DNA from 4 places in the Pseudoalteromonas sp. NEC-BIFX-2020_015 genome. Region 1 is predicted to be linked to each of the others. Evidence: predicted binding sites of a transcription regulator. Region 1 holds the regulator's gene; each other region holds the start of a gene.
The links. Region 1 encodes sigma-54, which starts transcription at its own class of promoters, with help from an activator protein. Its sites were predicted from a motif close to GTTGGCACGNNNNTNGNNT; they were not measured.

Region 1 (3,199 bases):
ATAGATCTTGGTCTGTTTTTGCGCTACGTATTTGTTTACAAAACTCTTTGTCGTTGAGTTTATCAGCAATTGTAGCTAACGTCTTTAAATGAAGTTCACTGTCACCATCAGGTACGATGAGTGCAACAAAAATATCGACGGGGCGATTATCAATGGCATCAAAATTGATTGGTTGTTCGCTTACTAAAATTAAAGCGAGTGGTTCTTGTGCGCCACTCATGCGACCATGCGGGATCGCGATACCACGGCCAATACCTGTACTACCTAATTTTTCTCTATTTAATAGAGCACTCAATATGTCTTGTTGTGATAAGTGAGGAAGCCGTTCATGAGCCAATTGGCTGATAAATTCGAGGATACGTTTTTTGCTATTAAAAAGGACCGCAGCTTTACTGCAGTCCTGACAAGTAAGTGAACTTAGTTTCATAGTGTTAGTGTCGAGCGTGCTTCTCTTTGTGTTTGATAACTTGACGGTCGAGTTTATCGATGAGCCCGTCAATCGCGGCATACATGTCCTGGTGCTGCGTTGAGGCAAATAGCTCTGCGCCACTGACATGTAATGTTGCTTCTGCTTTTTGGTTGAGCTTTTCTACGTCAAGAATAACATGGACATTGTTGATGTGATCAAAATGCCTCTCAAGCTTCGCAAACTTATTGTTTACATAGTCTCTTAATGAATCAGTAATTTCTACGTGACGACCAGTTAAATTTAGTTGCATAAGCATTTTCCTTCTTGTGGTTTTACGCCTTAAATCAAGCTTTTACGTTGATTTGACGGTGGAATAGCTAGCGATTCACGGTACTTTGCTATTGTTCGTCTAGCTACTTTGATACCTTGCTCTGCCAATATATCTGCAATTTTACTATCACTCAATGGTTTAGCTGAGTTTTCTGCTGCAATCAATTTTTTTATGAGTGCACGAATTGCTGTCGATGAGCATTCTCCGCCATTTTCGGTACTGACATGGCTTGAGAAAAAATACTTTAACTCAAAAATACCACGTGGTGTATGCATGTACTTCTGGGTTGTTACCCGGGAGATTGTTGATTCATGCATTTCAACCATTTCAGCAACATCGTTTAATACCATAGGTCGCATAGCCTCGGGGCCATGCTCAAAAAAACCTTGCTGCTGTTTAACAATGCAGTTCGTTACTTTGAGTAATGTGTCATTACGACTTTCTAGGCTTTTTATAAACCATTTAGCTTCTTGTAAATGAGAGCGAATAAATTGGCTGTCAGTGCTCGATTTTACAGAGCGCGACATCGCCGCATATTGGCTGTTAACTCTAATTTTTGGCATGCTATCAGGGTTGAGCTCTACCACCCAGCGGCCTTTAATTTTTTTCACTGACACGTCGGGAATAACGTACTCTGACTCTTCTCGAACTATGGTATCCGCAGGCTTTGGATTAAGGCTGTGGATGAGTGTCATTACTTCTTTTAGTTCATCTTCCTTTAGCTTAGTCTTTTTCATCAAAGTACGATAGTCGCGACTAGCTAATAAATCGATATGATCAGTTAAAATCATTTTTGTTTCGCTAATCCAAGGCGTTGCAGGATCAAATTGATTTAGCTGAATACATAAACATTCAGGTAGGCTGCGTGCAGCAATACCGACCGGATCAAATAACTGAATACGCTTTAATACCGCTTGAACTTCATCAAGTTCAATTTCTTCTTCGTTATTACCTTTGTTTAGGCTTTCAGCAATGTCTTCACAGCTTAATGTAAGAATACCTGAGTCATCAACCGCTTCGACAATGGCTATCGCGATAGCTTCGTCAGTCGGACTAAAATGTGTCAGCTGTAGTTGCCACATAAGGTGATCGTGGAGGGTTTCAGATGAAGCGCCTTGATAAATAGATTCATCTTCAGGCATTGGCCCTGATGAAGAGCTTGGTGCGGCGCTCATGTATTCATCCCATGTAACATCCATCGCCATTTCGTCGCTTACGGTATCTTTTGCTAGCGCTTCACTGCTTTCTTGTTCGTATTCACTTGGCGTGTCATCAGCAGAGGCACTGACAGTTTGATCATCAGTATCTTGTTTTTGTTCGTTCTTACCACCTGATTCATCACCAAAGTCATTTTCATCGACCTCAAGTAATGGATTGCTATCTAGTGCTTCTTGGATCTCTTGTTGAAGATCTAATGTGCTCAACTGCAACAAACGAATAGCTTGTTGTAGTTGTGGTGTCATTGTAAGTTGCTGGCCCATGCGCAGCTGGAGTGATTGCCTCATGTATCTCTAACAATCCTTTTATTGTTGTCATAATTAAGTCTAGCAGAACCTTAGCCGGGCGTGGCTTTATAGCCTAAATTGCTCACCCAAATAAACGTCGCGGACTGTTTGGTCGGCAAGTACATGCTCAGGAGTGCCTGATGCAATTAACTCCCCATGAGAAACTATGTAGGCTTTTTCACAAACATCAAGGGTTTCTCGTACATTGTGGTCGGTAATAAGTACGCCTATCCCACGGTTTTTAAGATGTTCAATAATCTTCTTTATATCTAACACCGAAATAGGATCAACGCCAGCAAAAGGCTCATCTAACAGGATAAATTTAGGGTTTGCGGCTAAAGCGCGAGCAATTTCAACGCGACGGCGTTCACCACCAGATAATGCCATACCTTGACTATCACGGATGTGCTGAATGCTAAATTCATCAAGTAAGCCATCAAGCGCTTCTTCACGAGCTTGTTTATTTAGCTCTTTACGGGTTTCGAGTATCGCCATCAGGTTTTGGTAAACGGTCAGTTTGCGAAATATCGAAGATTCTTGCGGTAAATAGCCAATCCCTAAACGTGCACGGCTGTGCATTGGCAATAAGGTGATGTCGTTATCATCTATGCTTATTTGACCTTTGTCGCTTGGCACTAATCCTACAATCATGTAAAAAGTGGTGGTTTTGCCTGCGCCATTAGGGCCAAGTAAGCCAACAATGCTGCCAGCGCTGACTTCTAAGCCTACATTTTTTACTACTTGGCGGCCTTTATAACTTTTTGCTAAAAACTCAGCTTTTAATGTGCTCATGGCTGACCTTTTTCGTTATCTTTTTTAGTGTTTACTGGGACTAATATTGTATGCACTCGTTCGTCTGAATTTTCATCTTTTTCAGCGCTAATTAATTGTTGGTCCATGTCGTATGTAATACTTTTGGCATTAATCTTTTGACCTGCTTGAGTGACTTGGGCG
Region 2 (3,199 bases), on a different contig from region 1:
GTAGTTAATATAGAGCAGTTATCTGCGGGCTCTTCACCGCCACAGCATTTGTCAGCTAAAACAGATAATGACTGATGAAAGCGCGTTAATTCAGCAATGCGCACTGCAACAAGATCTCGCTTTTGTAAGGTTAAATTTTTAACTTCGTGGCATGAATGCTGCTGTTTATGAAATTTAATTTGCAGTAACTCTTTAATTTCTGACAAACTAAAACCGACATTCTTTGCGCGTAAAATAAACTTCATTTGTTTTAAGTCTGACTGGCTATAATCACGATACCCAGATTGTGTCCGCGATGTAGCCGTTAACAAAGCATGCTTTTCGTAGTACCTTAATGTATCTGTTGAGACACCTAACTGGCTTGCAAATTCGCCTATTTTCATCATCGTCTCCAATGAATTTTTTATCAACTTTTACTTACTATAAACCTTAGAGCACACACTAAGGTCAAGTATTTATAATTTTTATTTTAAAGGAAATAGTATGAATATCACTCTACTCGATAGCGATACTTTAGCAGGCACTTCACTTAAGCCTTTTCAAGAGCTTGGTAAGTTTAAAAGCTACCCTCTAACGAGCACTGAGCAAGTTATTACTCATAGCCTAAATGCCGATGTGTTGATCACTAATAAAGTTGTACTTAATCGCGAGACGCTCGCACAACTCCCCGCAGTTAAACTTATTTGCGTTGCAGCAACTGGCACAAATAATGTCGACTTAATCGCAGCGAAAGAGCTTGGCATTGCAGTCGCCAATGTAGCTGGATATTCTACACCTAGCGTTGTTCAACACACTTTTGCATTAATTACTAACTTGCTCGGTAATACACATCGCTATATTAATGATTGCCAACAGGGGCAGTGGCAGCAAAGCCAAATGTTTTGCCGTCTTGATTATAGTTTTAACGAAATTGCGGGTAAAACATTAGCGATTATTGGTTATGGTTCATTAGGTAAAGCCGTTGCAACTGTAGCCAATGCATTTGGCGCACACGTCATTCTTGCTGAGCGTAAAAACCATCCCGTTAGGCAAGGCCGCACTGAATTTTATCAAGCAATAAAAAGCGCTGATATTATTAGCGTACATTGCCCTTTAACTGATGAAAGCCGAGATCTAATTAGCGCAGAAGAGCTAAGTATGATGAAGCCCTGTGCTATTTTAATTAATACAGCCAGAGGCGGTATTGTAAATGAAGCTGACTTAGCCCATGCACTCGCTGAGAATCAAATTGCCGCAGCTGGGGTTGATGTGTTAACGAAGGAGCCTGCCACTGACACTAACCCGCTAGCAGGTTATCAAGGCCATAACTTAATTTTAACCCCTCATATTGCATGGGCCAGTGAAGAGTCAATCATTCGCCTAGTTAAACAGATAAGCTTGAATATCAGTGCATTTAGCCAAGGTGAGAGCCGAAATAGACTGGTCTAATAGACTAATTATTAGTTATAAATACCAAGCCATATGCTATTCACACATCGTATATGGTTTCAAAAAACCTAACACACTGATTTTAAACAAGCTAAAAACTTGGCCAGCTATTTGCTAAATATTCAATAATAAATACCGTACTTAGCATCAGGGCAAATATAATGAAAAAAACACTTTTAATCGCAGCACTTACAATACCATTTTTAACTGGATGCGTTATTGCAGTATCAGATGGTGAAGCAGAAACACATTGGGCAGGCAGTGATACATCTAGCTGGGAAAAGCACCACAAATATAATCGAGAGGCTATTGCAAATATTGATTTAGATAGCAGTTATCAATCTGTTTTAAGTAAACTTAAAACGCCTAACTTCTCTGAGCTGTTAAAAAAGAATGATGATGTGTATCAGGTGTTATTTTACGCCACTCACAGCATTCACTCTGACGGTAAAATGACCAAAGATGAGTGCACTGCGCTTGTATTTAAAAATGAGAAACTCATTGGGGTGGGCGATACCATCTATAAATCACTTAACTAACATTTATACCAATCTGCGTAGATATGGGGTCTATTTAACGACAAGAAAATTGCGCTATACCTAGGCAGAAATTTTTATATCTAGTTGTTCTAAATAAAAAATTTTTAACGACGTTATAGCGTGATTTAATTCGTTAAATTGTTCAAATATTTATGCAGATTGGTATTATCTACCTAAACCACCTCAAGATGCGAGGGTCGTTGGAATTAAAAGCGATTTAGACAAGACATTAGTTGCAAGTAATAGTGGTTCTATTTTTAAAATCAACCCCTTATAAAAGTAACGCAGTATAAATCGCTTTTAAACTAACCCATTGAGCGGTTCACAGGCACTTGTGAAACGCTGAATTCTGCATCTTGAGGTGCTTTGGGTATATTGCGCTGGGTAGATAACAATCTACCCATGATTTTATTTTAACTAACTACAACATTGGAAGCTTTTAAAAAACCTAACTGGCTCTTTTATTATTGCGTTCGAATGACACGCGCAACAATGATATCTCGACCAGCATCTTTCGCTTGATATAACCCTAAATCAGCCTCTTCTAACAGTGTATGTTCGCCATATACTTGGCCGCACTCTGTTGTCGCAACACCAATACTTATTGTTATATGATCAGCATTTAATGATGCCTTATGCGGTATATTTAATTTTTTCACCGCATTTCTTAACTTATTTGCAAACTGCAACGCTTCATTTTTTCCCATATCGGGTAACACTGCAGCAAACTCTTCTCCCCCATAACGCGCAACAAAATCACTTGCACGCTCACATTCGCCCACTAATGCATGCGCAATACGTTTCAAGCAGTCATCTCCAGCACGGTGGCCATAACAATCGTTGTAACGTTTAAAGTGATCTATATCCATAAGTAAAACTGATAATGGGGTTCCAGCTCGGCGGCTTCGTCGCCACTCCCGAGATAAGCTTTCATCCAAATAACGTCTATTGGGGATTTCCGTCAAACCATCAATGGATGCTAGCATTTCAAGTAAGTCATTTTTCTGTTTTATAAGTAATTGGTTTCTGATACGAGCTTTTACAATTGTAGGGCTAAAAGGTTTTGCAATATAATCCATAGCACCTAGTTCAAACCCTTTAGCTTCATCATCATGACTTGTATTGGCCGAAATAAAAATAACGGGGAGAGCTTGAGTTGATGGATTTTCTTTTAACTGAATTAATACCTCATAGCCACTAATACCAGGCATCACTATATCAAGTATAATTAA
Region 3 (3,199 bases), on a different contig from region 1:
ATCTTTCTGACGGTGTTTGGTAGAAATTATATGGGTTGAAATTGAACACACTACAGTCTGTAGCTGCCAAGGTACCATCGTTTCTAAACTGACCACTTCCAGTATCACCAGCACCAACAATTGCAAACCGAGTTGGGAATGCGGTAGTCGAACCACCACTTTCAACTGAGTTTGGACCACTACAAGCATCAGGTGCTGGAACTGGAGGCTCGCCATTTAAAAATTCTTGATAGTTGGCGCCGCTTCCCGTTTCAATCCCTAATAAGCCTAAGGGTCTGTCTCCTAGTAAAATCTGATCACGTTTCATCCAGCCAAGAGATAAAACAACGTTGCCCTTATCATCGGCAAGGTTTGAGCCTAAAGTTAAGCTAAAGCTGTCTTTATCGCCATCACCTTCACCTGTTTCTGAATGCTTTGCATCAAAAACAACTCCTTGAAAGTCATCTTTGAGTACAATGTTTACAGCACCAGCTATTGCATCTGAACCATATACAGCAGACGCACCACCAGTAACAAGGTCAATTCTTTCTATAAGTGCGCTAGGAATTACAGAGGTATCAACTTCACCATCATAGTTAAATGGAATCATCCTGCGACCATTCATTAATACTAATGATCGTTCGGCGCCTAAACCTCTTAAGTTGATGGTTGAAGCTCCTGCAGAACCGTTATTCGCGTTACTGCCATCTCCGGGAACCGTTGCAGGTAAGCTTCTTAATATTTGCTCAACTTCAGGCTCTTGTTGAAAACCAAGTTCTTTTTCACCAATTGAAATAATAGGGCTGGCTGACACTGCACCAGGTTGTCTGATACGACTACCAGTAATTGAAATGACTTCTAAGTCTTTGTCTACCTTAGTTTCTTCCGCCGCTGAAATTGGCGCATAAATAAGTGCAGTTGAAACAACACCTGCGCTAAACGCATGCTTTACGGCAAGCGATATTTTATTCTTTAACATTGTAATCTCCCAAGTATTTATAATGATTATACCAAATACTGCAACGTTCCTTTTAGGGGACATTAATTTAGCCACTACAATATATAGTAACTAAATCAGGTATTACAAATTTTTTACTAAAATTTAAAGAGTGTTGCTTTTGTGTTTGTTCGTTTGGTGGGGGGTTATTCGTAGTAATTTGTTTTTTAACAATGGCTTAAGTGAAAACGACTCAAGAGAGTCGTTTTTATTATTATTTAAAACTTACCGTGTTAACAGTTTGTTTCTTCAGCATTTACACCTTCTTTTACTTTTTCACAGGCGTCTTCGACTTTGTTTTGTACATCGGTTACAGCTTCATCTATGCGCTCACCTGCTTCTTCTGCGTGATTGTCTTCACAACCCATAATAAAAAAACTAGCGAAAAGGGCGATAACGGCTGTTTTTACTGTTGTAGATTTCATAATGTAATTCCTTGTAAATAAATATAGTGGTAATACTGTTGCGTTACTTTGTCTCAGCTACTTGGGCACGTTGCCACGTAGTGCGCCTGATACAAGAGAGATAACTAACAATACTAAAAAGATAAAAAATATAATCTTAGCAATTCCTGCTGCGGCACCTGCGATGCCACCAAAACCTAACACTGCAGCAATAAGTGCAATAACTAAAAATGTAATTGTCCAGCGTAACATTGTTTTCTCCTTGGTTAATTTGTACATATTAGATAATGCCATTTACATGCCAATATTAAAGTCCTTTAAAATCAATCGCTTGATTATTCATTCGTTATAGGGATCAGTTTCATAGGAAATATTTACACGCTTTATGTGTAACTTGTTCTTAAGTAAAAAAAGGAATGTAAAATCACCATGCTATTGGTAAGACCAATTAATTTAAGTGGTTTTTAGAAAAGAAATATTATCAAATATAGAGACTGCATAAATAGGGATGGAGCTTTGCATTCTATAGCTTATAAGTTTTGGCTATATTCGCTATTTTTATCATCTATATCTTGAAAAATAATAGCGATTTGTCGGGTGTTAAATTTAATGTGGGTATGTTAGCTTTATATTAATTGGTTTTACCAATTTACAAAGTGTTGGAAGTGGTTAATTACTTTGATATGATTGTTGCATAGTTATTTATATAAAGTGGTTTTTTACCTGCTTTTGTTGCTTTGTTAACTATCAGGTATTGAATATATAAAGGGGCAGAGTATGAATATAGGTGAGTTACTAGCGACAGCAGCAAATTTGATGGCAACAGGCATGGTGGGCGTTTTTGTTTTTCTTTCATTGTTGATTTCAGCAATTGTATTAATGTCTAAGGTGGCGAGTCGTTTTGAGCAACCTATAGATGTACCAGCTCGTGCGCCATCAATCAAAGCGCAAGGTGTGCCAGATGCACACATTGCCGCAATTAGTGCTGCCATCGCTCAGTACAAAAATAAACAAAAATTATAAGGGGTGACTTATGGCTAAATTAAAACTAACAGAACTGGTACTTCGTGATGCTCATCAATCATTATTAGCAACGCGTATGCGTTTAGATGACATGTTACCTATTGCTGAAAAACTTGATGATGCAGGTTATTGGTCGATCGAATCATGGGGCGGTGCAACATTTGATTCGTGTATTCGCTATTTAGGAGAAGATCCATGGGAGCGTATTCGCGCCCTTAAAAAAGCAATGCCGAATACAAAGCAACAAATGCTGTTACGTGGTCAAAATCTTTTAGGTTACCGTCATTATGCTGATGATGTGGTAGAAAAATTTGTTGAGCGTGCACATAAAAATGGTGTAGATGTCTTTCGTATTTTTGATGCAATGAATGACGTGCGTAATTTAGAAACGGCAATCAAAGCCGCAATCAAAGTTGGTGCCCATGCACAAGGTACAATTTCATACACAGTAAGCCCAGTCCATACACTGGAGATGTGGCTAACACTTGCAAAACAGCTTGAAGATCTTGGTTGTCATTCAATTTGTATCAAAGATATGGCAGGTTTACTTAACCCATATGATGCTGAAAAGTTGATTAAAGGTTTAAAAGAAACGGTTTCTATACCAATTGCAATGCAATGTCATGCAACAACAGGTTTAAGTACAGCAACCTATCAAAAAGCGATTGATGCTGGCATCGATATGCTTGATACCGCTATTTCCTCAATGAGTATGACTTATGGACACAGTGCAACAGAGACCATTGTTTCTATAGTTGAAGGAACTGAGCGCGATACTGAACTTGATTTGAATCAG
Region 4 (3,199 bases), on a different contig from region 1:
GATAAACGGTAATTTGCGCATTTCAAACCAACGCTTTTCACTCCCTACTGGATATTCCACATCAAGCGTTAAGGCGGTATGAGTTTCTTCGACTTTATTATCGGTGATTAATACTTCAGGTAAAAAATGGGTTGGGTAAATTTCTTCTGCGGTTTTACCAATTAGTTCAAGACTTGATTTACCCATTACTTGTTCAAACATTTTATTACACCCAGCAAAAACGCCATTATTATCTCGGTAATAAAACAAATCAGGAGAGGAGTCGACAATAGATCGTAATAACATACCTTGTTGCGCGAGCTCTTGTTGTGTCTTTTTACGCTCTGCAATTTCGTGTCTGAGCTCTTCGATTGCACGATGCTTGGCATGAAAAGCCATTTTCCGCTCATCTATCTCAATATTCAAGCGACTAATATTATCTTTTAGCGTTTGATTTAAAAGCTTTTCTTGTTTAGTTGCCGTGTCTAAATAAGCATAGGATGCATCTAGCTGACGTATAGAGTTAATCAGCACGCTTATAATAATAGGAGAAACCACCGCAGTAAAAAAAACCACGGCAAATATATCAACTAACATTACCTCGCCAACAGCGACATAATAAAACATGCAAGATAAAATCAACGACACCACTATTAATAACGCATAGCAAATTGCTGCGGTTTTAAGTTCACCGAATCGGGTAATGGAACTGGAAAGTATTCGAGCCCAGGGACTCAAAGAAGAATCGATCATATATAAATCTGTCTCTTGGCTATGCGTTTAAACTTGGCAAACTTCGTAGCTATCAAAAATAACTAACATCTACGCATATTTTAGCATTTTTACATTAGCAATTTTCATGTTCCGCGACGAAAACAGAAAATTTTCATCTACCACGTATTTTTAAATTATTTCGTGTAAAATACTGCGCTTTACAATTGCCAACAACGAGACTTGCAATGCAAACCAACATGCCCGATATAGCAGATACGGCTCCCGCCTTACAAACTGGTAAATTAGACTGGGTTGGTATGGCCGATATTGAACTGCCGTTTATTTTTGAATCTCGGGGTCTTGCGCCTGTAAACGTTAATGCAAAAGCTCGCGCCTTTGTTAATCTTCACAAAGAAGATGCAAAAGGCATTCATATGTCGCGATTGTTTTTAGCATTAGATACCTTATCTACCGAACAACATGTTAACCCTAGTACCCTATCACAAGCTTTGGATACTTTTATTTCAAGCCATGAAGGGTTAAGTGATCAAGCAAAAATTGAATTTAAATTTGAGCTTCCACTGCGCAGAAAGTCACTATTAAGCGGTAAAGCTGGCTGGAAAAGCTACCCTATCACTCTAGAGGCAAAAATTGACCGCGGGCAACTTAGCTTTGAACTAAGCCTTGATGTAACTTATTCGTCAACATGCCCATGCTCAGCGGCACTAGCGCGCCAACTTATTCAAAATGCCTTTGTGGAAAAATTTAACCAACAACCACTTAATCACGAAGAAGTAATTAATTGGCTTGGTAGTACAGATGGCATAATCGCAACGCCGCACTCACAACGCTCTATTGCTAACGTCAAAATTAAGTTAGATCGTAATATTACTGAATTTGATATTTTAAGCCTGGTAGATACACTCGAAAATGAGCTTAAAACCCCTGTTCAGGCTGCGGTTAAACGTGAAGATGAGCAAGAGTTTGCTCGCTTAAACGGTCAAAACCTGATGTTTTGCGAAGATGCGGCACGGAAAATAAAAGCCGTACTAGAAAGTGAACAATACGCTGATTACTGGTTACAAATAAATCATTACGAGTCACTGCATGCCCATGATGCTGTTGCAATTGCAGTTAAAGGCGTTGCCAATGGTTATCAACCTTAATATAAACCATACCCGTTTAATATAAATACGTAACACCACAACACTTAGGCACACAAATTGCTTTGTAATTTACAGTGTCAATTTGTTGTTGTGGAGTTACCGTATGGAATTCGCTTTATTATCAATTTTAGTTTTAGTCGTAGGGGCATCTGTTGTTGCGTCAAAGTTTACCGATGATGGCGGAAACCCTTACCCTTTCACCCGTAAAGAAAGTGTATTTACGCAAGTTGAAAGTGCCTTTTTAAATCTTTTAGAACGTGCTGTTGGCGATCAATACAAGATTGTTAGCCGCGTTAAATTAATTGATATCATTGATTGCAAACATGGCTTATCGCCTAAAGCAAAACGTGCAGCTATTGCTAAAGCAAAGAACAAACAACTGGATTACGTATTAATCGATAAAGAAAAAATGACTATCGTTGCCGCTGTTGACTTAGTTAACAATGCAAATAAAGATGGCCACAAAGCGCAGCGCGATTGGTTTGTAAATGGTGCATTAGAGGCCGCTGGTATCCCGCATATTCGTATGAAAGTAAAATCGGGTTATCGCCCAAGCGAAGTACGAGACGCCATTATGTTTAAATTAGGCAAACCTGCTGCACCGAGTATTCGCCCAAGCCGAAATAGAGTGACCAAACCAGCAGTGTTATCTCCTTCGCAAGCAAAAGCCCATTCGACTGCACTAGCTGAAATATAGCAGCATCTGTAAAAACAAAATGCGAGTTTAGGCTCGCATTTTTTGTTTGTTTTACCCTACTCCCATTTTTGCAGTATAATCTAGCCATCTAATTCGAGGAATTTTAAATTATGAATGTTGGTATTATTGGCGCAATGGAGCCAGAAGTTAAAATTTTGCGTGAAGCGATGCAAAATCCACAAATTCTAACTAAAGCAGGTTTTACTTTTTATACTGGTGAGCTAGCAGGTAACACTGTTACTCTAGTCCAATCAGGTATTGGTAAAGTAGCGTCAAGTATTGCAACAACACTGTTAATTGATAACTTTAAACCTGATTGCGTGATCAATACGGGTTCTGCTGGTGGTTTTGATCCGTCATTAAGCGTGGGTGATGTTGTTATTTCTTCTGAAGTTCGTCATCACGATGTTGATGTAACCGCATTTGGTTACGAAATTGGCCAAGTGCCACAAATGCCAGCGGGTTTTGCCGCGCATCCTAAGCTAATTGACGCTGCGCAACAAAGTATTGAAAGCATTAGTGACGTTAAAACGTTGATTGGCTTAATTTGCACAGGCGATTCATTTATGTGTGACCCTGTACGTATTGATAAAGCCCGCGCTGACTTTCCTACAATGCTTGCCGTAGAAATGGAAGGCGCAGC

Region 2: a site for sigma-54 is predicted at 1,527-1,545, ahead of HH219_RS04230 (DUF3192 domain-containing protein). Genes of this name have one in related genera too.
Region 3: a site for sigma-54 is predicted at 1,668-1,686, ahead of HH219_RS14505 (DUF1328 family protein). Genes of this name have one in related genera too.
Region 4: a site for sigma-54 is predicted at 1,904-1,922, ahead of HH219_RS14560 (DUF2726 domain-containing protein). Genes of this name have one in related genera too.

The regions. Positions count from the first base shown of each region.
Region 1 covers NZ_JABCJL010000024.1:27,168-30,366, forward strand. The annotation lists gene HH219_RS16215 (PTS sugar transporter subunit IIA) at 1-427, opposite strand, end outside; gene hpf (ribosome hibernation promoting factor) at 432-719, opposite strand; gene HH219_RS16225 (RNA polymerase factor sigma-54) at 749-2,245, opposite strand; gene lptB (LPS export ABC transporter ATP-binding protein) at 2,312-3,037, opposite strand; gene lptA (lipopolysaccharide transport periplasmic protein LptA) at 3,034-3,199, opposite strand, start outside.
Region 2 covers NZ_JABCJL010000004.1:34,391-37,589, reverse strand. The annotation lists gene zntR (Zn(2+)-responsive transcriptional regulator) at 1-383, opposite strand, end outside; gene HH219_RS04235 (D-2-hydroxyacid dehydrogenase) at 484-1,428, shown strand; gene HH219_RS04230 (DUF3192 domain-containing protein) at 1,590-1,967, shown strand; gene HH219_RS04225 (diguanylate cyclase) at 2,432-3,199, opposite strand, start outside.
Region 3 covers NZ_JABCJL010000019.1:68,637-71,835, forward strand. The annotation lists gene HH219_RS14495 (TonB-dependent receptor) at 1-958, opposite strand, end outside; gene HH219_RS14500 (hypothetical protein) at 1,210-1,401, opposite strand; gene HH219_RS14505 (DUF1328 family protein) at 1,459-1,632, opposite strand; gene HH219_RS14510 (OadG family transporter subunit) at 2,158-2,403, shown strand; gene oadA (sodium-extruding oxaloacetate decarboxylase subunit alpha) at 2,414-3,199, shown strand, end outside.
Region 4 covers NZ_JABCJL010000019.1:81,862-85,060, reverse strand. The annotation lists gene arcB (aerobic respiration two-component sensor histidine kinase ArcB) at 1-732, opposite strand, end outside; gene folE2 (GTP cyclohydrolase FolE2) at 939-1,859, shown strand; gene HH219_RS14560 (DUF2726 domain-containing protein) at 1,963-2,556, shown strand; gene mtnN (5'-methylthioadenosine/S-adenosylhomocysteine nucleosidase) at 2,667-3,199, shown strand, end outside.